Regions from separate parts of the Marinobacter sp. LV10R520-4 genome, predicted to be linked through region 2. Evidence: predicted binding sites of a transcription regulator. Region 2 holds the regulator's gene; each other region holds the start of a gene.
What was found. The regulator sigma-54, encoded in region 2, starts transcription at its own class of promoters, with help from an activator protein. The targets are predictions, from matches to a motif close to ANTGGCATNNANNTTGCTNT.

Region 1 (3,976 bases), 3.0 Mb from region 2:
GTCGTCGGACTTAGCGATGCTGGGTGCCAGCGGCGAGGTTAACGGAAACGTTGATGTGCCTGCCTCAACCGGCGGCGTACAGGTGTCGATATTGAACGGTTCGGGGGAGTTGGTGCGGCAGATGGATTTGGGTGGCAAGTCCGCCGGTCCTGCCAAGTTCACCTGGGACGGTAAAGACGGCAACGGCAGTGCTTTGCCGCAAGGCTCTTATTACGCAGTAGCTTCCGGGGCCTACCCTGGTGGTTCGCAGCAGCTGGGCACCATGATGAGCGCAAACGTCGACAGCGTATCTTTGGGTAAAGGCGGCTCTATTTCTCTGAATCTTGCGGGCATGGGGTCTATTGACCTGTCGCAAGTTCAACAAATTAATTAATACCGGCGTCAGCAGGGGTGAATCATGGCATTTAACACAGGATTAAGCGGCCTCCGGGCGGCGGCGGTAGACTTGGACGTAACCGGCAATAACATTGCAAACGCCAGTACAGTGGGTTTTAAAGGCAGCCGCGTGCAGTTTGGGGATTTGTACGCCAATGGTTTTTTAAGTTCTGGCAGCGCCCCGGTTGGCGACGGGGTTAGTGTGCAAAGCGTTCAACAGTCGTTTGGCCAGGGCAACATCAGCTTTACGGATAGTGGACTAGACCTTGCTATCGACGGCGACGGCTTTTTTGTATTGAACAATGGCGGCGAGCTGCGATATTCCCGCGCTGGCCAGTTCGGTACTGACAAAGACGGTTTTGTGGTGAACAACCAGAATATGCGGGTGCAAGGCTTTGTTGCAGACGCCGCCGGTAACCTGTCGGGCGTTCGTGACGATTTGCAAATAGCGAGCGATAACCTGGCGCCGCAGCGCACCACCAACCTGCGTACCGACCTCAATCTGGATGCGCGGGAACAAGTGCTCACGGCAACGCCGCCTAATCCTTTCGACCCGTTAGATCCGACGACTTACAATCACGTTACAGCAACCAACATCTTCGACAGCTTGGGGAATCCCCATGAGGTCACGCAGTTTTATACTAAACAAGCTCCAGCAGGGGGTTCTCAGAGCAATTGGTTGTTACACCTGCAGGTAGATGGCGAAGCAGTGGGCGGTGCAGCTGGGTCTACAACGACACCGCCTAATTACGTGCCGTATGAATTGGTGTTTGACCAAAATGGAAATCTGGCCACTGCTAATAGCAATGCAAATGGCGTAATTTCAATCGATAACTGGGTGCCAAAAGATAAGGATTTAAACGCAAATGGAGCGGCGTCTGGGGCCGGCGCGACGTTTGACCTGAATTTGGGTAGCGCCACTCAATATGGCGCCAGCTTCGGTGTCAATGATCAACGCCAAGATGGTTATACCACCGGCCGGCTGTCGGGGCTGGATGTGTCGCAGGAAGGCGTGATTTTTGCCCGCTATACCAATGGCCAGTCGAAATCCCTGGGGCAGGTAGCGTTGGCCAGCTTTTCGAATGCCAACGGGCTGTCACCGTCTGGTGATACAAGCTGGGTAGAAACCTTCGACTCTGGCCAGGCGGTTATCGGTAGGCCCGATACCGGAACCCTGGGGGCGATTCAGTCCAGCTCGGTTGAAGAATCCAACGTAGACCTGTCTGCGGAACTGGTGAACCTGATTATTGCCCAGCGTAACTATCAGGCCAATGCCAAAACCATTGAAACCTCGGATGCGGTCACCCAGACCATCATCAACCTGAGGTAAGCCATCGAGCGCCCGCCAGGGTGCTTTTAACAGAACCGGGCCAGATAAGGCCCGGTTCTGTTTACTCCTGAGCTTTTCTTATTTCGTTGCCACTAAAACTGGCACGACTCCTGCTTTAAGACTGATAACAGTCAAATATCCGGCAGGAGCCTTCCCCATGGACAAAGCCCTTTATATCGGAATGTCCGGTGCCAAGCAGAACATGCTGGCCCAGCGCGCCCACGCCAACAACCTGGCCAACGTGACCACCACCGGTTTTAAAAAAGATTTCGCCCAGGCCCGCAGTATGCCGGTGTTTGGCGAGCATCACCCTACACGCGCCTACGCGATGACGGAACGCCCGGGTACCGATTTGTCTTCGGGCGCACTGATGGAAACCGGGCGCAAGCTGGATGTGGCGATGGAAGGCGACAGCTGGCTGGCGGTGCAAAACAACCTGGGTGAAGAAGTGTTCACTCGCAGTGGCTCCTTGCAGATAGATGTAAATGGCCTGCTGCGATTGGCTAACGGTGAAATGGTGCTGGGCAATGGTGGTCCGGTGGCTTTGCCGCCTTTTGATAACGTTGAGATTGGTGCCGACGGCACCGTGTCTATCGTTCCGGTGGGTGGCCCGCCCGATCAGTTGGTGGAGGTGGACCGGCTCAAGCTGGTAACGCCGCCGCCACAGGCACTGGAAAAAGGCCCGGATGGCTTTATACGTCGCAAGCCCGATCAGGCGGTTGGTGGTAATGAACCAGCCGATGCCAACGCCCGAGTTTCCAGTGGCTTTCTGGAAAGCTCCAACGTAAACGCGGTGGCAGAAATGATTTCCAATCTGCAGCTTTCACGGCAGTACGAAATGCAGGTAAAAGTAATGAGCACCGCCAAAGAAAATTCTGAAGCAGCGGCACGGCTATTGCAGAACCTTTAATAGCACGGGTATCAAAACTTGAAACAACACGCCGGCGGGCGGGAAAGCGGCAAGAATTCGCCGCCATCCACAACAGCCTGACGGTAGGGAGCGATAAAAATGCATCCAGCATTATGGGTCAGTAAAACCGGGTTGAGCGCGCAGGACACCAACATGTCCACCATCTCTAACAACCTGGCGAACGTGAACACCACCGGTTTCAAGCGCGACCGCGCGGTGTTTCAGGATCTTCTGTATCAGGTGAAACGCCAACCCGGTGGCCTGAACACACAGAACACCGAATTACCTTCCGGGTTGCAATTAGGTACCGGTGTGCGTGTTGTGGGTACCGCCAAACAGTTTACACAGGGCAACTTGCAGATAACCGAGCAGCCCCTGGACATGGCGATTAACGGCCGCGGCTTTATGCAAGTGCAAATGCCAGACGGCCAAACCGCCTATACCCGCGACGGTCAATTTCAGCTCAATTCCGATGGCGATGTGGTGAATCCTAGCGGTTACGCCCTGGAGCCCAACATCAACATTCCGGACAACGCCACTAATGTGACCATCGGTCGCGATGGCACGGTGACCGCAGTCACCGACGATCAGGCTGCTCCCATCAACCTGGGCCAGATCACCTTGGTGGATTTTATCAACCCCCAGGGCTTGCAGGCTATTGGTAACAACCTGTTCAAGGAAACCAATGCCAGTGGCGACCCGGCCGAAGGTGAGGCGGGCCTGGCCGGGCTGGGCACGCTGGAGCAGGGTTCTATTGAGTCTTCCAACGTGGAAGTGGTGGAAGAGCTGGTGAATATGATTACCACCCAGCGCGCCTACGAAATGAACTCGAAAGTGGTATCGACTGTTGATCAGATGCTGCAGTTCATCACCAACAATATTGGTTAACGCCGGTTGTTGCCGGCCAGAGGTTTCGCTATGACAGCTAACACCGTTTTTTTACAGTTCCGCCGCAGCGCCAGCGTTGCCATGGTTCTAGTGCTGGCGGTGCTTCAGGGTTGCGCTGCCATGAGCCGGCCCCGCGCCATGCCGGATGACCCGGAATACGCTCCGGTGCGGGCCCAGGCGATGATGCAGCGCGATCTCGAAACCGGTTCTATTTACCAGGTTAGCCGCAATTACAATTTTTACGGCGACACAGTGGCGCTCAACGTGGGCGATGTGCTTACGGTGACCTTGAACGAGTCTACCCGCGCCAGTAAAAACGCGGAAACCAGTATCTCGAAAGACAGTGACATCAGCCTGACCGAGCCCAACATATTTGGTAGAAACCAGCTGGGGCTGGCAACGGCTATCGAGCAACAGCGAGATTTTCAGGGTGCCGCCGAGGCCGATCAAAGCAACAGCCTGGCCGGCAGCAT
Region 2 (3,976 bases):
ATAATCAGTTTCATCGTTAATAACTCTTTAGGTGCGAACGGTCGGAGTAGGACAGATCAGCGTCCGGAGGTCATGCGCTGAAATAGGGTAATGGCATCTTCCGATTGGCGCAGGCGGTCGCAAAAAGCCCGATCGTTGAACTTTTCTGCAAGCTGGCTAAGCAGCTCAAGGTGCTCGCTGGTGGCTTCTTTTGGCACAACCAGGGCAAAAACCAAATCTACCGGCTGGTTGTCAATGGCATCGAAATCCACGCTTTCGCTGAGAGTGATCAGCAGGCCAATAACGTGCTCCAGGCCTTCCAGGCGGCAGTGGGGGATGGCGATGCCCTGGCCGATTCCGGTGGAACCCAGGCGCTCGCGGGCAATCAGATTGCTGAATATCTGAGTGTCGCCCAAGGTGGCGTTATGCAGGTGAATCTGCTCTGCAATAAACTCAAGAACCCTTTTCTTGCTGGACGCTGGTACGTTGCAAAGTGTCAGTTCCGGGGCAAGGATGGTTTCTATGGTCAGGGATGTCTCGCTCATGGGTCGACGGCACTTCCATTAAAAAAAGGCTGCAGCATGGTGTCATGCCGCAGCGCGTGAAGCGTTTACGCGTTGTGTCCGGTGTTAGTTACCATGCATCCGGGACACTTGCTTTTCTTTGTGCTTGAGGATCTGGCGGTCCAGTTTGTCCACCAGAGCGTCAATCGCTGCGTACATATCTTCGGTTTCGGCCTTGGCGTGCAATTCGCCACCGCTGATATTTACGGTAGCTTCGGCTATCTGGCGCAATTTTTCCACCTGCAGAATCACATTGGTGTTGCTAATCTGGTCGAAGTGGCGCTCCAGGCGCTGGAACTTTTCGTTCACGTAATCTTTGAGTGCTTCGGTCAGTTCTACATGATGGCCTGAAATGTTGAGTTGCATAGGCTTCTCCTGCTATTGCATCGGTGTTGTTACATTGGCGCTGCTACACCAGTCGCTTTCTTTCATTAGAGGGAGGTATTTGCAGTGCCTCCCGGTATTTGGCCACGGTACGCCGTGCCACTTGGATTCCCTGTTCCCCAAGCATGGCCGCAATCTTGCTGTCGCTCAACGGTTTTTTGGAGGTTTCGACTGCTATCAGTTTTTTTATCATGGCGCGGATAGCGGTTGAGGAACATTCTCCGCCAGCGTCGGTGCTGACATGGCTGGAGAAAAAATATTTGAGCTCAAAAATGCCGCGAGGTGTGTGCATGAACTTCTGGGTGGTCACCCGGGAGATGGTAGATTCATGCATTTCTACGGCTTGGGCGATTTCCGAGAGGATCAACGGTTTCATGGCTTCTTCACCCTGGTCCAGAAATCCCTGTTGATATTCCACAATACGGGTAGCCACTTTCAGCAGCGTTTCGTTGCGGCTCTGCAAGCTTTTGATGAACCATTTAGCCTCTTGTAACTGATCGCGCATGTAGGTGTTGTCAGCGCTGCTATCGGCGCGCTTTATCAATGAAGCATAGCTGGCATTGACGCGAATGCGCGGTGCAATTTCTGGATTCAGCTCTACCCGCCAGCGATCGTTGCGCTTGTACACAATGACGTCTGGAATGACGTAGTCCGGTTCGGTCCGGTCAATCACATCACCGGGGCGCGGGTTCAAGCTGGTAATCAGCGCCAGTACGTGTTTTAGCTGGTCTTCTTTCAGGCGGCTACGGCGCAGCAGTTGGGCGTAGTCACGGTTACCCAGCAGGCTGATGTAGTGGGTGATCACCATGCGCGCCTGAGCAACCCAAGGGGTGTCTGGCGGCATCTGGTTCAGCTGGATCAGCAGGCATTCCTGCAGGTCACGACCAAACACACCGGGGGGGTCAAAAAACTGCAGGCGCCTGAGTACCGCTTTCAGTTCATCCAGTTCCAGCGGGTCGTCGTCGTGCTCGTCCTGCAGGCCGGTATAAATCTCGGCCAGCGAGCTGGTCAGGTAGCCACGCTCGTCAACGGCGTCCATCAGGGCATGAGCCACGGCGCGGTCGCGGTCGGTCATGGTGGTCAGGTTGAGCTGCCACTCCAGGTGATCGCGCAGGGTTTCAGTAGGCGAGTTGCGGGTTTCAAAATCGTAGTCGTTATCGTCGCCATTGCTGCTGGCCGGTGCCGGCGCCGACTGGTATACGTCGTCCCAGGCGGTATCTACCGGTAGGTCGTCTGGCAGGGTATCGGGGATTTCGTTTTCGCTGGCCCAGTCGGGACCGTTTTCGTTTTCGTCCCAGTCTTTGCTGGTGTCTGGAGAGGTCTCTGCTGCGCTGGCGTCCGAATTTTGATCGTTGTTAGTGTCGGCGTGCGTAGGTTCCTCATCGCCGTGATCGTCGTCTTCCGGTGCTTCCAGCATGGGATTGGACTCCAGTGCCTGCTGGATTTCCTGCTGCAAGTCGAGGGTGGAAAGCTGTAGCAGGCGAATTGCCTGCTGGAGCTGGGGCGTCATGGTCAGGCTCTGGCCCAGCTTGAGCTGCAAAGAAGCTTTCATCACCATTCTTGGAAGTCCATTACTCGATCGGTTGGCGCGTGGCAGCCGCAAAAAAAAGTTGGCTAACCGGGGTTTGCGTTCACAAGCAAGTTCTCTGCCGAGTCTACTAGAGTTCGCCGGGGAATCAACCGATTCACCTTTTACGATGTCACGGTATGCACACTTTGAGGATCTATTACAGCCGGAATTCATTGCCCAGATAGACTTCTTTTACCTGTTGATTGGCAAAAATTTCGGCGGAGCTGCCGGAGGCAATAATATGGCCGCCGGATACAATATAAGCGTTTTCGCAGATGTCCAGGGTGTCGCGCACGTTGTGGTCGGTGATCAGTACGCCTATGCCTTTGTCTCGCAGATGGCGAATGATTTGCTTGATGTCGCTCACCGATATTGGGTCTACCCCGGCGAAGGGTTCGTCCAGCAGGATAAACGCGGGCTCCATAGCCAGAGCGCGAGCAATTTCAACCCGGCGACGCTCCCCCCCAGACAGCGCCATTCCCAAACTGTCGCGGATGTGATTGATGTGAAACTCAGCTAGCAGTTCCTCCAGTTTTGCCTCGCGCTCGGCCCGCTTCATACTTTTTCGGGTTTCCAGAATGGCCATGATGTTGTCGCGCACGCTGAGCTTGCGGAACACCGAGGCTTCCTGGGGCAGGTAGCCAATGCCTTTTCGTGCCCGGCCGTGCATGGGCAGCGGAGTGATGTCCTGGTTATCGATCGTAATGCGGCCGCGGTCAGCCTGCACCAGCCCGACAATCATATAAAAGCAGGTGGTTTTGCCGGCACCGTTAGGGCCCAGCAGTCCTACGATTTCGCCGCTGCGAATTTCCAGCGAGACGTCAATCACCACTTTTTTCTGTTTGTAGCTTTTTGCCAGATTACTGGCTCTGAGAACGGCCATCGGATTCCTGTGTGCTGCGCGGCTGGATCGTCATTTCTACCCGGCCTGACCCGGAGCCTGCTTCGGTACTGCCTTGGGCAGTGACGACGCGGTTCACGGTGTCGTAAAGAATCAGCTCACCGCGAAAAATATTGCCAGTTTGCCTGATCACTGCGTCGCGTTCAAAGGTCAGCTGCTTCTCGGCAGCAGACCAGGTTATGGAGAGGGCTTTTGCGTCGGTTTCCCCTTTTCCGTTGGCTGTGGGCTGAACGTAGTGGGCCGGGGTACCGGTGGCTTCAATGCGGTTAAGCCCGTTTATGTCGCGGTAGAGCACCACCTCTTGAGCAAACAGCCTGGTGTCCCCTTGCACCAGTTCAACATCGCCGGTGTAGGTTGCCACGCCTTTGGCGTCATCCAGCCGTGCTGAATTGGCGGCCACGTTGATGGGAATGTTGGAATCAAGATCAAACGCCAGGCCCGGCGTGCTGACGAGCAGGCCTGCCAGCCCGAGGCTCATGCCCCGGCCTCGCACGCGACGCCAAAAGGGGGTGTTACGTTCAGTTGCCAGTTTCATAGCGTCCTTTTACCTGGGAATCTAGTTCCAGAATACGTTCATTG
Region 3 (3,976 bases), 3.8 Mb from region 2:
TAACAGAGAACTAATGGCCGAAGTCCCTGCCAGAAAGTTACATGGAAACCTCTGTATCGCCTCAGCCTATTGACTGGGAGCGACCATTGTGTCGATTGGATTTCACGCTCGCATCACGAAATTTGAAGAGTCAGAAGAGTTAAGTTGCAGGCTCAGTAGCCCGAATAGAAGTCCATTGGCACACTGGCTCAAAAAATTATAAACTAGTGGAGGAGCGGCGCACCACAGTCAAATTTTAGTATTTTTTGCTAAACAAGCAGAAATTGCCAAGCGATGTTTCTTGGGGATTAGAATTTTTTGTGCTTGATGTGAAGATAAGGGCCAGTCAATGAAGAAGGGAAGTGATTTATCTCGCTCAATCTGGATAACGTGGGAACGCCAAACCAGAAACCGCTCCGCGAGCAAATATTTAGGGGTGCCTCTCTGGGAGATAACCCACGGGCAGAGTTCTGCTCTTGTGCGTTACGTAGTGAGCAGCTACACAACCTTCAAGCTGATTATGCGCCGCAAGCCCCACTATGTATTCGCTCAGAATCCTTCCGTGGTTCTTAGCGTACTTGTGCTGGCGTGTTCGAAACTTCTTCGTTTCAGCCTGATCGTTGATGCTCATAATACCGGGATACATTATGAAGGGAGATTTAACAGGCTAGTTAATTTACTTAACCGAATAATAATTAGAAATTCGAATTTTATTATTGTAACAAATGAACATATGGCGAACGTTGTCAGTTCTAAAGGTGGTAAGCCGTTAATATTGCCTGATCCACTACCTGTTCTGCCAGCTTCTAAATCAGCAAGTGTTAACGGTTTCATTCGATCTAAAACAGACAAAAAACTAACTGCGTTTTGCATCACGTCTTGGGGCGAGGATGAACCCATTGAGGCCCTGATGGCCGCGGCTGAAATGTTTACGAATTCGATAAATTTTTATTTTACAGGAAATTATCGGAAAGCGATTTTTAAAATTTCGGCAGAGGCTTTACCCGAAAATGTGCATTTGTTGGGCTTCGTCGACGAAGAAGTTTACTTTTCACTTTTGTCAGAATGCAATTTTACTATTGATCTTACGACGCGAGCGGACTGTCTGGTTTGCGGGGCATATGAAAGTGTTTCTGCCGGTAAGCCGGTTTTGCTTTCAGATACTAAGCCTCAGAGGGCGTATTTTTATAAAGGCGCGGTTTTCTGCAGTACTACCTGTGGGGGGATTCAAAGCGGTTTGAATGAGATGTTAAAGGATCTTGATCAGAACCAAGAATCGATTAAGCTCCTTAAAGCTGAAATTCTGGAGCGAGAAGAGCTTAGGCGAGACGGTTTCATTTGCTCTATTACAGGCCCTTAGCGATAACACTTTGCGCTTTTTTTTGAACAGCTGTTTGTAAATGCAAATAAATCGCGCATTGTGCGATCGCGCTGCCGAGCGATATCGAAGAAGAGGTTGCGGCCATAAGCTCCGCCTCTTGCATGCGCCGTGCGACTCGCGGTTCTCTGATCGAAACTGCAAAAGCTAACGGCTTAGGACTTTTTTTATAACTCGCATGTGCTGACGGGTATTTGAGAAGCAGGCACCCTCGGGAAACGCTTCAAAAGCGTCGGTTTTTTTAACAGGCGTGATATCTTTATTGTTCTAAGTGACTGATACAAAAATGGTGGCACGAAACTTGCTTTAAATATTGTCTCATGCTTTAAGTTAGGTGTTAGCCATTATGCGCGTCATTATCTTCACTCTTCTACTAGTTAGTAGCGCAGCTTGCTGGGCGACGCCGGTTACCTATTATTTCCATGGTGTTACTAACGATATCCAGACGACCATAGGCCGCCACGATGCCTTGGTGCCTCTTGTAAGGGATGATGGAATAGTGGTCACAAATGGCGATAGCGTCATGAATGGTGAAATCGTATTTGACCCACAGGCTTGGCGAGAGGGTGCAGGAGGGTCTGGATGGGGTGAGGTACTGTCTTGGAAATATGCTACTCAAGGACTCGACTATTGGGGGCCAGGCTCTGACCCCCCCTTTTATTACCTCCGATTTTACCATAACCGGTTCAGCTACCTCGACGAAGTGCCTGGAGGGGGTTATCGCGGTCCAGATGTGGTCAGCCTAAGTTTCAATTTTGATGCAACACCCTTCGTAAGTGGTCCTGCCCATTTTCCAGTTGAAAGTTTCATAGGTGGTTCCTTCGGTGCTGTGAACGATGATATGTGGGTCAATGACGATTATACTGTGTATAGCATACAAGGGGTGATCACGAAAATGTGGACCAGGCAAGACGCGGTGCCCGAACCCTCTTCGCTTCTATTGCTTACAGGAGGGCTGCTTATGCTTGTTGGCTGCCGGCGACTCAAAACAGTTAAGTAGCTGTGCCGCCGCAGGTCGGTATCTAGCGTTTTATCGGGTGCGACCTTCTCCCCTCTGTCATCATTTAGCTCCGCCAGAAATTGGTATAAAATAGATAGGCTTAGAGAAAAAAAGGGCTGATCCTCCTCGCGGAGGACGTGTTCAAGCCAGAGGAGTGAATCAATTTACATGGAATTAATATGGCTTTCTTTTCAGTTATAATACCCTCTTATAATCGGTCTGGGATGGCTGCTGACGCTGTAAATTCCGTTCTTAGCCAAACTTTCCGAGACTTTGAAATTATTGTTGTCGACGATGGTTCGACTGATGACACTGAGGAAGCTTTACGTTGTTTTAGCGATCGAATCACTTACCACAAGCAGAAAAATTCGGGTGTAGCGTCTGCCCGCAACAAAGGCATCTCGCTGTCGAGCGGCAGTTACATTTGTTATCTGGACAGCGATGATCTATGGCACCCGGAGAAACTGGCTGTCTATAAAAAAGCCATAGATACTACGCCGAACATCGCTTTTCTGTTCTCGGATTTCCACAAGCATGATATAAAGCTTCCAGAGCCTTACACCCTCTCAAACTCCGATATGTTTCCCTACATCTACGACTTGTCGAAGAATCAGGAGGGTAAACTGTTTACTGTTGAAGGTGAGAATCTACTAAGGCTTCTGTTCAAAGGCTATCCTCTATACCCGTCAACTTTCGCCGTGCGGCGAGATGTCCATGACCACTTTAGATGGGACCCCGGTATATTGAAGTCGGAAGATTTTAATTTTACACTTAAGGTTTCACGAAAATACGGCTTTGCTTATCTCAGCCAAAGTTTGACGACGGTGCGTGTTCACGATTCAAATAAATCTGCTGACTTTCTGACAAAAAATAACGTTAACCTGTTTAGTATGAAGTTATATAGAGACCTGTATGTGAAAGAAGATATCCGTCCTCTGTGTAACTTTTATATTTCACAGAAACAATTTGGCATGGGAAAAAGTTACTTAAGGCACGGCCTCTTGAAGTTGGGTGTGGCACACATCTTCCAGTCTCTACTTTATAAAGAAAACTGGAAGCGGCTGGTTAAGCGTGTTTTTACAAAACCTTCGGGGGAAAAACGTGCAGCGTAAATCAGGTGTATTGGCTGCAGGCAATTTCGATTCAAATACCGGTTACGCTTGGAAGTTAATGGAGCGGCTTTGGTGTGAGCTGTCGGTCTTTTATGAAGCGAAGAATTATCAGACCTACGTTGTATTCCCAACGGTTTCTGAAGTCCCTGAATGTTTGATTGATCATAACTGCATCGTTGAACAGGCGGATTTTACGTCCAGGTCTCTCCGCTCGGTAATGCACCAGGCGAGCTACATCAAAAAAAACTCGATTAAGGCAGTCTACCTGACAGATCAGGAAACAAAATCGTTCCGGTTTTTCATCTTCAGACTGTGTGGTGTTCGGGAAATCATTGTCCACGACCACACACCCGGTGTGCGGACGCACCCGGGTTTTCTCAAGAAGCTCATTAAGGTAATTCTTAACAGGTTACCCTTGTTCTCATGCACTGCATGTTTTGCGGTTAGCCCCTACGTTAAGCAACGCCTGATTAACATCAATGGTGTGCCGCCCTCCAAGGTTCATTG
Region 4 (3,976 bases), 3.1 Mb from region 2:
TTCCAAAATCCGGCGTAGCCGGCTTTTCACCAGATACTGTTTATTGTCACCCAGCAGAATGCCGGATGCGTCCTGCAGAAAGGTTTTGAACGCCGCGTATTCCTGATGAGTAATTTCAGATTTCATGCGTTCTCGATTCTAATGGCCTGTGACGTAACACGTTTATTTTCCATCAATAATATCCATAACCCGCTCGGCCAGTTCGTCCGGACTGAATTTCGCCATAAAATCGTCCGCCCCCACTTTCTGAACCATCGCTTTGTTAAACACCCCGCTCAGGGACGTATGCAGCATAATATACAGCTCGCTGATCAGCGGATTTTCCTTACAACGCGCAACCAGTGTATAGCCGTCCATTTCAGGCATTTCAACGTCGGAAATCATCATCGAATGATGATCTGTCGCTTTGGAGCCGTCGGCGGTGATCTCCACCAGATAGTCCAGAGCCTGCTTGCCGTCATTGTGGATAACAGCGTCCATGCCTATGGCTTTCAGGCAACGCTCGATCTGCCGCCGGGCCACATTCGAGTCGTCCACCACCAACACCGGAAGATGGCCTTGAACCCTCTCGGCACTGCGGCTGAGAACACCTTCACCAACGTCTTCCTTCAGTGGAGCCACTTCCGAAAGAACTTTCTCTACATCAATGATTTCAACCAGCTTGTCGTCAATTTTGGTGACGGCTGTCAGGTACACATCGCGGCCTGCGCCTTTAGGCGGTGGCAGAATATCTTCCCAGTTCATATTCACAATGCCTTCCACGCCACTCACCAGAAAGCCTTGGGTTTTGCGATTGTACTCGGTAATGATCACAAAACTGGTGGCCAGATCTTCTTGAGGGATGGCCGGCATGCCAATCGCCATCGCCAGATCAATAATCGGAATAGTCGCGCCGCGTGTGTACGCCACGCCGCGAACCACCGGTAGGCTGCTGGGAATGCTGAACAGCTTAGGGCACTGCAACACCTCTTTTACCTTAAACACGTTAATGCCATACACCTGGCGCCCGCGGAGCCGAAACAATAGCAACTCCAGCCGGTTTTTCCCGACCATCTGCGTACGCTGGTTCACGCTGTCCAATACACCTGCCATAGTTCTTTCTCCCGACGGCCGGGCTAACCGGCACAGTTTTTGCTTTCTTAAGAGTCTTGAAAGAGCAATTTTTCTGACATGCGCCAAAATATCGCTATCGCATGTCAGGTTTAACGGCCAGTGCCCGCAAATCGTGATGCCACCGGAATTATTTTTGCGCAGCACAGCAGGCTTTACCAACACACCGGCAAAACAGGACGCTTTTATATTATGCGCAAACACACTCTTGTCATTGCCCTGCTCGGCCTATGCCTAAGCTCGTTTGCGCTGGCAAACTCTACCGCACATGACATTCACACTGCGGCTAATCTGTTTTTGCAACAGTTTGCCACAGAACAGGCCGCTGCAGGCTATGAAGTCAGCTATGAAAGCGCAAAACCCGACCCCAGATTGTCATTGGCTGCCTGCAGTGGTCCGCTGAACGTTCATTTCAACGGTGATCCCTGGAAGTCCGGCCAGCCCTCTATGTTAATCGAGTGCAGCGGCGAGCGACCATGGCGCATGTATCTGGGTGCTACCGTAGACATTCGCGGACCGGCTTTGGTGGCTAGCCGCCCACTCGCCCGCGGCGAGCGCCTTCGCGCCGATATGTTAAGCCAGCGGACCGTTGTGGTGAATGCCAGCCGCCGTGGGACCATTGTCGAAGCGCAATCAATCATCGGCATGGAAGTTCGCCGGCCCATTAACAGTGGCTCGCTGATTACCCCGAATCTACTTGCGGCACCCGATGCCGTGGAGCGTGGCGACCATGTTATGATCACCGCCAGCAGCGGTTCTTTCACCGTGCGTTCGCGCGGAAAGGCCCTGGCCAATGCGGCGATTGGTGAGCAGGTGTTGGTGGAAAACCTGCAGTCTTCACGAACCATCAAAGGGCGGGTGACCGCGCCTGGCCAGGTGCTGATTCCGATGTAAGAAGCCAACGGAAAGCCAGGCGGCGCTTTTTCTGCACTTTTCGGCACATCCTTGCCGTTACACCACAGAAGCCCTTGCCGCCAAAACACCAGCGGCAAAAACTAGCCGGCCATTTTTTTGTAAAAATATGTTAAAGCTTTTTTGACCGCCGCCGTTACTCAGTCATAGGCCATATTTTGCGCCTCGACCGGCGCAGCACCCAATACAGCAGGTACCAACATGTCCGTTGACTTCAATGGAATCAACCAAAGCCAAATCAACACCCAGCGCCCCACCGCCGATAAAGCCGGCAACGCGGCCAAAACCGCAACGGCAGAGAAGGCCGCAGCCCAAAGCACGCAGGCCCGCGGTGAGAATGTTAATTTGAGCACTCAGGCCCGCGATCTTAAACAGCTAGAGCAGAAACTGGGCGACTTCCCGGAAATGGACGATGAGCGGATCTCTCAGATTCGCAGCGCCCTGGAAGATGGCAGTTACAAGGTAGACGCTCAACAATTGGCCCAGAAAATGCTTGATATGGATAAAAGCATATTCGGGTGAATAAATTATGGCCGCTATTGATGATCTGAAACACCTTCTTGCGCAGGATATCCGCCAGTTGTCTGCTATGGCGGATCTTTTGCGCGATGAAAAAGAACTGCTGTCCACCTCTGACATGAAACAGTTGCAGGCACTGACTGACGAAAAGAACGCCCAGCTGGAGCAAATTCGCGAACGCGCCAAGCTCAAGATTCACGCTTTGGTTGCTATGGGCTTTCGTCCTGAGAGCGGCAATCCTTCCCGCTTTATTGCCGCTGCTGGCTTGACCGAGCTTCACCAGCTTTGGCAACAGGCCGATCAGGCACTGACCCAGTGCCAGCAACTAAACCAGAACAACGGCCGGGTAATGGCCCACATGCAAAAACGCCTGGCCAGATTAAGTGATATAGTTCGCGGTGCTAGCAGCCGGCAAAAACTCTACGGCGCTGGTGGCCAGCATACGGCAGTGTCATCCAGTACTATTCTGGCCAGCGCCTGAAGCGTTAATAGCCTGTTCCGCTTCTCTGCCGTGCTTTAAATCACATTTTTTAATCGCAATCTGCAAAGGTAGCCAGAGCATGCCCGCTGTAAAACGTTTTTTTCCTGCATTTTGCTTTTCCGTTCTGACCGCAACCTGCGCTCTGGTGGGCACCGCTAACGCTGATGATAGCGCCAGCGAATTCAGCAATCAGGATCTGGTCAAAGTGGATGTCATCACCTCCGAAGGCCAATTTACACTTCAGTTGAGGCCAGACGTCGCACCGGACACAGTGGCCAATTTTCTGGAATACGTGCGTTCGAGTTATTATGATGACACCGTATTTCATCGGGTAATTCCAGGGTTCATGATTCAAGGCGGTGGGTTTACCGAACAGCTGCAGCGCAAGGAAACCCGGCCGCCCATCCGTAACGAGGCCACCGGCTCCCTGCCAAACCTGCGTGGCACCCTTGCCATGGCGCGCACCAATGCGCCGGATTCGGCAACCGCCCAATTTTTTGTCAACCTGACCGATAACGACTTCCTTAACCCCAACTCGCGCAGTGCTGGTTACGCGGTCTTTGGCAAGGTTGTTTCCGGTATGGGCGTTATTGATGCCATTGCCAATGTACAAACCGGGTCACGCCAGGGCATGAATGATGTTCCGCTTCAGGCGGTTACGATTGAAAGCATGTCGATTGTTAATTCCAGTGATCAATGATCGGGCCGGCCCTTGCTCATGCTGAAGTAACCTGGCTGAAAAATGGTGGCCTTTACTTAAACGGCGCCAGTAGTCGGATGTATGATGCGCTCAGCCCGGAGCACGTTCAGATTCAGCTCGTTGAGCGAGTCGCACACTTTCACCAGACGGTCTTTGCCGAGGCCGAATTCGACGTCGGGCTGGACTTTCTGACCTGTTGGCAGAATTGGATCGTTCAACGCCCTGAGCCGGGCAGCGTTCTGCATTTTGTTGCC

Region 1: the regulator sigma-54 is predicted to act here: its motif matches at 1,803-1,822, upstream of ATG98_RS16615 (flagellar basal body rod protein FlgF).
Region 3: the regulator sigma-54 is predicted to act here: its motif matches at 1,646-1,665, upstream of ATG98_RS20250 (PEP-CTERM sorting domain-containing protein).
Region 4: the regulator sigma-54 is predicted to act here: its motif matches at 1,119-1,138, upstream of flgA (flagellar basal body P-ring formation chaperone FlgA).

The regions. Positions count from the first base shown of each region.
Region 1 is NZ_PDJM01000001.1:3,410,472-3,414,447, forward strand. It holds gene ATG98_RS16605 (flagellar hook assembly protein FlgD) at 1-373, shown strand, start outside; gene flgE (flagellar hook protein FlgE) at 398-1,705, shown strand; gene ATG98_RS16615 (flagellar basal body rod protein FlgF) at 1,863-2,615, shown strand; gene flgG (flagellar basal-body rod protein FlgG) at 2,715-3,503, shown strand; gene flgH (flagellar basal body L-ring protein FlgH) at 3,534-3,976, shown strand, end outside.
Region 2 is NZ_PDJM01000001.1:363,990-367,965, reverse strand. It holds gene rapZ (RNase adapter RapZ) at 1-14, opposite strand, end outside; gene ptsN (PTS IIA-like nitrogen regulatory protein PtsN) at 57-524, opposite strand; gene hpf (ribosome hibernation promoting factor) at 609-908, opposite strand; gene ATG98_RS01725 (RNA polymerase factor sigma-54) at 952-2,484, opposite strand; gene lptB (LPS export ABC transporter ATP-binding protein) at 2,654-3,379, opposite strand; gene lptA (lipopolysaccharide transport periplasmic protein LptA) at 3,357-3,932, opposite strand; gene lptC (LPS export ABC transporter periplasmic protein LptC) at 3,916-3,976, opposite strand, start outside.
Region 3 is NZ_PDJM01000001.1:4,179,786-4,183,761, reverse strand. It holds gene ATG98_RS20255 (hypothetical protein) at 329-1,339, shown strand; gene ATG98_RS20250 (PEP-CTERM sorting domain-containing protein) at 1,704-2,357, shown strand; gene ATG98_RS20245 (glycosyltransferase family 2 protein) at 2,537-3,469, shown strand; gene ATG98_RS20240 (glycosyltransferase family 4 protein) at 3,459-3,976, shown strand, end outside.
Region 4 is NZ_PDJM01000001.1:3,494,958-3,498,933, reverse strand. It holds gene ATG98_RS16970 (CheR family methyltransferase) at 1-126, opposite strand, end outside; gene ATG98_RS16965 (chemotaxis protein CheV) at 163-1,092, opposite strand; gene flgA (flagellar basal body P-ring formation chaperone FlgA) at 1,303-2,004, shown strand; gene flgM (flagellar biosynthesis anti-sigma factor FlgM) at 2,224-2,544, shown strand; gene ATG98_RS16950 (flagella synthesis protein FlgN) at 2,552-3,022, shown strand; gene ATG98_RS16945 (peptidylprolyl isomerase) at 3,102-3,722, shown strand; gene mnmC (FAD-dependent 5-carboxymethylaminomethyl-2-thiouridine(34) oxidoreductase MnmC) at 3,800-3,976, shown strand, end outside.